Regions from separate parts of the Exiguobacterium sp. KKBO11 genome, predicted to be linked through region 1. Evidence: riboswitches for the same ligand, from Rfam matches in the RefSeq annotation. Region 1 holds a riboswitch; the other holds the start of a gene.
What was found. Region 1 has a riboswitch for S-adenosylmethionine ahead of AYO36_RS01545 (methionine ABC transporter ATP-binding protein). Riboswitches for the same ligand answer to the same signal wherever they lie in the genome.

Region 1 (3,419 bases):
CGCGACTTCAGCACCTGTCTTGACGTCGTCGAGTGTCTTCGCTGTCTTGCTGTATAGTCCCATCGGTGCTGTCGGAACCGTGATGAGTCCTTTTAAATCGAGGTTCTTTTCTTTAGAGAACGTCTTGAGATAGATCGAGTGTTGGAACAAGTTGGCGTCGATGTTCCCGCTACCGAGGGCGATGTTCGGTTGGATGTAATCGCTGAACTCGACGATTTCGACTTTATAGCCTTTCTTTTCGAGTTGCGGCTGGATCGCTTGTTTGACCATGTCGCTATACGGACCGCTCGTCGCACCAATCTTGATCGTCTTGTCTTTTTCGTCAGCACTGCTGTCTCCACATCCCGCGAGGACTCCTGCACCGAGTAAGGCTGTTGCTAAAAAGGCATATCGTTTTTTCATGATTCCACTCTCCCTTTGTATGTATGATTAGCGTTTATCTGTTTTTCGCGCCAGTTGATTGCCAAGTGCTTGAATACTTTGAACGATGACGATGAGCACGACGATCGTCACGATCATGATGAGATTATCGTAGCGATAATAACCGAAACGGATCGCGAGGTCACCAACACCTCCACCGCCGACGATACCAGCCATCGCTGAGAAGCCGATCAAGCTGATCGTCGTTAATGTGATGCCCTGAATGATGCCAGGGAGTGCTTCCGGTAAGAGGACACTGACGATGATCCGTAATGGTTTCGCCCCACATGCTTCCGCTGCTTCGATTAGACCAGGCGGAATTTCGCGCAGTGACGTCTCAACGAGTCGCGCGAGAAACGGAATCGCTGCGACACTGAGACTGACGGATGCTGCCGTCGGACCAATCGTATTGTCGAGTAAGAACTTCGTTAACGGAATGAGGGCAACCAGCAAGATGATGAACGGTAGCGACCGGACGATGTTGACGACGAAGTCAAGGACACGGCGGACGGCAAGGTTTTGAAAAAATAATCCCCGGTCGGTGACGAACAAGAGAATCCCGAGCGGAATCCCGACGACCAATGCAAAGGCAAGTGAAATTCCTACCATCCACGCCGTCTCGCCGAGTGCCTTCAAGAGCTCAGGTAACATCGTTTGAATACGATCAAGCCACATCCTGAATCACCTCGAGTGCATGAAGTTCCGTCGCGAGCCAGTCGAGGGCAGGAGCGATTTGGTCGGATGATCCCGTCAAGCTGACAATCAGGACACCGAAGGCGACGTCTTGAATGTAGTCGACCTTGCCGTGCAAGATGCTGACTGAGATATCGTAACGGCGGATTGCTTCTGATAACGTACTCTCACCGGTCTTCTCGCCCGTGAACTGCAAGCGGATGATCTTGCCTGGAGTTGCCTGTAAGATGCGTTCCGGCAATTCGATTTGTAGTGCCGTATCGACGTAATGTTGCGTCACTGGATGCTTGGCTTGACTGAACAGGTCATAGGTTGAGGAGACTTCAACGACTTCACCTTGCGACATGACCGCGACGCGATGGCAAATCTGTTTGACGACATCAATCTCATGCGTGATGAGGACGATCGTCAATCCGAGTCGTTCATTCAAATCCTTCAGCAGTTCAAGGATCTGTAGTGTCGTAACGGGGTCAAGAGCTGATGTCGCTTCGTCACATAACAAGACGGTCGGATCGTTCGCGAGTGCCCGGGCAATCCCGACGCGCTGTTTCTGCCCACCGCTTAATTGGCTCGGGAAGTTCGTCTCAAATCCTTCAAGTCCGACGAGCGAGACGAGTTCGCGAATTCGCTCCGGGAAATCTGCTCGTTTGACTCCAGCAGCCTTGAGCGCAAAAGCGATGTTATCCGCGACGTTGCGCGACTGGATCAATTGGAAATGCTGAAAGATCATTCCTGTCCGTAAGCGAAGTTGACGCAAATCTGCTTTTGACATTCCGCCAAGCGAGACACCGTCGACCTTGACGCTTCCCTGTGTCGGATGCTCGAGTCCGTTGATTAGGCGAAGTAACGTACTCTTACCGGCACCGGACTCACCGATGATCCCGAAGATTTCTCCTTTTTGGATCGTCAAATCGACATCCCGTAATGCAAAAATCGGGGTCCGATCTCGAACGAACCGTTTTGTAATGTGTTTGAATTCAATCATCCGCTCATCTCCTCATACAAAAAAAGTCGCTTTTTCCTAGTAGCGGAGCAACCAGAAAAAAGCGACGAAAGTGTAAGATTTCGTAACTTATCTCTCAGAATGAAAATCATTCTGTAGGATGTGGCACCGTTCCTTACAGGTGGTTGCCGGACGTCGTTGGGCCTAATCCCTCGGTCGCTCTCGATAAGTAGTTATGCTGTTGGGATTTACTTTAACGGAAATGATTCCCATCTGTCAAATGTTTTTTCAGAATTATTCCGCAACAGGTGTCCGGAACAGGTTGAGCGTTCCGATTCGATCGACGGCTTCTTCTAGACGTTCGACGTCAGCAATCAAGCTGATCCGGACGTAGCCTTCACCGTATTCGCCGAAGAAGGATCCAGGGGTCACGGCGACGTGTGCTTCGTCAAGCAGGTGATCGGTGAAGCTTTGGGACGTGTAACCTTCCGGAACAGGAAGCCAGACGAAGAAGGAACCGCCCGGTCGTGGTCCACTCCAACCAATCGCATCGAGTTTTGCGAACAACGCATCGCGTCGTGTTTCGTACAGACTGCTTAACTCGCGGACACATGTCTGGTCACTCGTCAGGGCGACGGTCGCAGCATGTTGAATCGGTGTGAAGGCACTGACGTAGAGATGTTCTTGGTACGTCTCGATGCTTGAGATGACGGACGGATTACCAATCGCAAAGGCGATCCGGAAGCCGGACATGTTGAAGCGTTTTGAGAGTGAGAATAGCTCGATCCCGACGTCTTTTGCCCCTTCCGTCTGCAGGAAGCTTCGCGTCGGACCATCGAAACTGATGCCGCCGTATGCTAAGTCATGGACGACACAGATATCATGGGCATCGGCGAAAGCGACTGTCTGTTCGAAGGCTTCTGCCGTCGCGGTCGCACCCGTCGGATTACTCGGGTAGTTGAGGAACAACATCCGGGCACGCTCGACGTCCGTCGTATCAAGTAAGTCGTAATCCGGTAAGAAGTTATTTTTTTCAAGCAACGGAAGCGTGATCGGGAATGCACCAGCAAGTGCTGCGCCAGACAGGTAATCCGGGTATCCTGGATCCGGAACGATGACTCCTTCTCCAGGGTTGACGATTGTCTGCGGTAAGGCGACGATACCGGCTTTACTACCGAGGAGAATCGCGACTTCCGTTGCTGGATCGATTGTGACACCGAACTCAGTCGCGTAAAAGCTAGCGACGGCTTGCTTTAGAAAATCATGTCCACGAAACGGTGGATATTGAAGGTTCGTTGGCTCGTCGATGGCTTGTTTTAAGGCATCGAGAATATGTACAGGCGTCGTCTGGTCAGGCGTTCCT
Region 2 (3,419 bases), on a different contig from region 1:
GACAGCTTCCTCGAGCGACGGAATCGTCTCAAATGCCAGCAGATCAGCCCCCGCTTCAATCAATGCTTCAATCCGTGGTCTGTGGAAGGCTTCTAGCACATCTGCTGACACTCCATAATGACCGCGATACTCAGAACCATCTGCTAAGTAGGCACCATAAGGACCCACTGATCCTGCGATTAATGCGTCACTCTTTCCGCTACGCGTGCGTGCGTTTTGCGCCAAGGTGACCGTTTGTCGAATCAGCGACTGTGCTTCCTCTGTCGTGATATGACGTTGCTTGAATCCTTCGATACTTGCTTGATAGCTTGAAGTGATGGCAACATCGGCACCTACTTCAAAGTAGTCACGATGGACGTGCTCGATCTGTTCCGGTGCTTCGATTAAGAGACGTGCTGACCAAAGTGGGTCGTTCAGGTCGAATCCCTTCTGTTCAAGTTCGGTTGCAAGGGCACCATCTAAAATGAGAAAGGGAACTTCCTGTAATCGTTGATCAACTGGATTTTTGATTCGGGACATCTTCAACACTCCGTTTCTGAGAAGAATTCGTGAACGCATGAACGATATAACAGATCACGATGAATGGAATACCACAGTACAAGGCGATTCGTTGTGTCGGATCAAATCCGATACCAATCAGAGAAATCAAACAAACGACGAAAGCGGCGATCGGTACGAATGGAAAGAGTGGTGTGCGATAGACCAATTCGTCGACCGTATGCCCTTCGCGGAGAAATTGTTTCCGGAAGCGATACTGAGCAATGCTGATACTCATCCAGACGACGACGACAGCGAGACCGGAAATCGAGACGAGCGCGATATAAACACTTCCTGCTGCATAGATGCTAGACAGCAAGGCAAGTCCTCCGCCAAGCATGCTGAACAATACAGCTCGAAGTGGAACCCCACTTGGCGTCACCTGGGCGAAAAAGCGTGGAATCATGCGTTCGTTCGCAAGCGACCAGAGCATCCGAGAAGCGGCGTAAAGTCCAGAGTTCGCTGCCGACAAGATCGCTGTCAAAATGACGAAGTTCATCACATCTGCCGCATACGGAATTCCGATCCGTTCAAACACGGCGACGAACGGACTTTCGAGCACACCCTTCCCATCCGTTGGCAATAAGACGGCTAATACGATGATCGTACCGACGAAAAAGAGGACGAGTCGCAAAATCGTCGTCCGGATCGCAAGCGGAATCGTCCGTTTCGGATCGACTGCTTCACCCGCTGCGACACCGATTAGTTCCGTTCCCGAGTAAGCAAAGTTCACAGCAAGCATCGTCATGAAGATGACGAAAGCTCCATTCGGAAACAATCCGCCTTCGGTTAACGAAGAAAAGAATGGGGCCGGGCTACCATCTTGTAAGGGAATGAAACCAACGATCGCTCCCGCACCAAGTAAAATGAAAGCAATGATCGTCACGACCTTGATGGCGGAAAACCAAAACTCGACTTCAGCGAACACGCGAACCTTCAAGACGTTGATACCAAGGATCATCGCAGCGAACAAGGCGCTGAACACCCAAACCGGAATCGACGGGAACCAACGTTGCATTAAAATGCCTGCTGCCGTGAATTCTGAACCAAGGGCGACCGTCCACGTCAGCCAGTAGAGCCAGGCCACTGTATAACCGGTGCCGGGTCCAATGTACTTCGTTGCGTACTTATGGAATGATCCGGTTTCCGGCATGTGCACGGCGAGTTCACCGAGACTTAACATGACTAAGTAAACGACGACGGCCCCAATCAAATACGATAAAATCGTTCCGACGCGTCCTGCTTGTTCCAACGTATAACCTGTACTTAAAAATAATCCTGTTCCAATGACACCACCTAACGACAGCATGATCAGATGACGTGATTCCATCTTGCGTCGAAACGCTCCGCTCGTTTTCATGAATCCATTTCCTCCTCGTTCCACCTATTCCAAACAAAAAACGCATCCTCACGGATGCGTCGGTCGACAATTCGGAAATCTTATCGATCGGGTGCAGCACCCGCAGGAATTAGCACAGTATCTTTCGACCTGTTGCTGAGGTTTCATAGGGCCAGTCCCTCCACCTCTCTGGATAAGTATGTAATTGTTCCTAACCCTATCAAGTCTTTTTCAAATTGTCAACACAATTCAGAATACTCCTATCAAAAAAAACATTCCGCATCGTATCGATCCGGAATGTTTGGAGGTTTATTTTTTGGCGAATAAATCCGCTGTTTTCAAGGCTGCACGAACCGCTTTCCGATTCAATGTTCCTTGCTGGTGCTTCATTTTCTTCGTTTGGGCAGCCAATTGCGCTTTGAGCGCCGCAATCTCTTGATCCTTTTGAGCCGTTCCTGTTTGTTTCTGTAATGCTTTGATTTTCTTATCTTTTTCAGCTAATTGTGCTTTTGTTTGTTTTTGCGCATCCGCAATCTTCTTCTCTTGTTCCGGGAAGAACCGTTCAAAACGAGCGACTGCTTCCTCAAGACTTACGCCAGAGATCGGTTGGACTGGTGGGAGCAACTCGGTTTGCGCCATTTGACGGTCAAACGGTACATTCTCAGGATAGTTCGTCTCTTGATAGATATGCTCAAGATTGTTCACGTTCAAGAAGTCAACGAAGTTGTCGAAGTTACGCGCTTGAACACGTGCCGGACTTTGGAAGTCAGCGCTTGCTACGACGTCGGATAATTGTGTATCCGCTGTGATGTCGTTCGCCCAAATGTGCGTCAACTGATGGTAATCCGTCAATTCGCGCATCCGTGCATCTTTTGGAATGAGGATACTCGGCGTACCTGCAAGCGTTGCTGTGATGTTTCCGTGCAAGCGCGCACCAAAACTAAGGTCTGCTTGTCCGATGAAATCGAACCATGTCTGTGCGTTCAAGAAGAAACGAACCCGATCATTCATGTAAGCAGGATCCGACATTTTCACCGGATAGTTCGTCACTGAAAGATCTGCAATCGGGTGCGTCCCTGTATACGTCAACTTCAGTTCCTTCATCCATTGGGGAATGAAGTAATGATTTGGATACTCTTCCATCCCACGTGTAATGAAATCGAGGACGTTTTGTGGAGCTAAACGTGACGAGTTGACCGTAATCATCGACTCAGGTGTGATGTTCGTTTCACGGATGTGCAAATCACGACCGAACGCGTACATCGAAGGACATCCGATAACGCGATGATCGATCCCTTCGCGGAAACCAAGACGTGTTAAGTATTTCGACGTGATCTCCCCGCGAAGACCCAGCATGCTCGAGCGCTCGAGAACGGCACTGACGAACGCTTTGACATCTTCATCGAATGGGAATCCACCATCTAAGTCTGGTTCAAACGGTGCACGTAACCCTACACCGATGACGACGACTGGAATTTTTAATTTTTTGATGAGACGTGTATATTTCCGTAACGTCGGTACGAATTCTTTTCGGAATGCATCC

Region 2: it holds a riboswitch for S-adenosylmethionine, as region 1 does, so the genes downstream of both, AYO36_RS13705 (amino acid permease) here and AYO36_RS01545 (methionine ABC transporter ATP-binding protein) in region 1, are expected to answer to the same signal.

Annotation. Positions count from the first base shown of each region.
Region 1 covers NZ_LUCU01000011.1:262,146-265,564, forward strand. The annotation lists gene AYO36_RS01535 (MetQ/NlpA family ABC transporter substrate-binding protein) at 1-402, opposite strand, end outside; gene AYO36_RS01540 (methionine ABC transporter permease) at 430-1,095, opposite strand; gene AYO36_RS01545 (methionine ABC transporter ATP-binding protein) at 1,085-2,098, opposite strand; SAM riboswitch class I at 2,183-2,288, opposite strand; gene AYO36_RS01550 (aminotransferase class I/II-fold pyridoxal phosphate-dependent enzyme) at 2,351-3,419, opposite strand, start outside.
Region 2 covers NZ_LUCU01000044.1:190,031-193,449, forward strand. The annotation lists gene mmuM (homocysteine S-methyltransferase) at 1-519, opposite strand, end outside; gene AYO36_RS13705 (amino acid permease) at 494-1,897, opposite strand; SAM riboswitch class I at 1,975-2,076, opposite strand; gene AYO36_RS13710 (polysaccharide pyruvyl transferase family protein) at 2,186-3,419, opposite strand, start outside.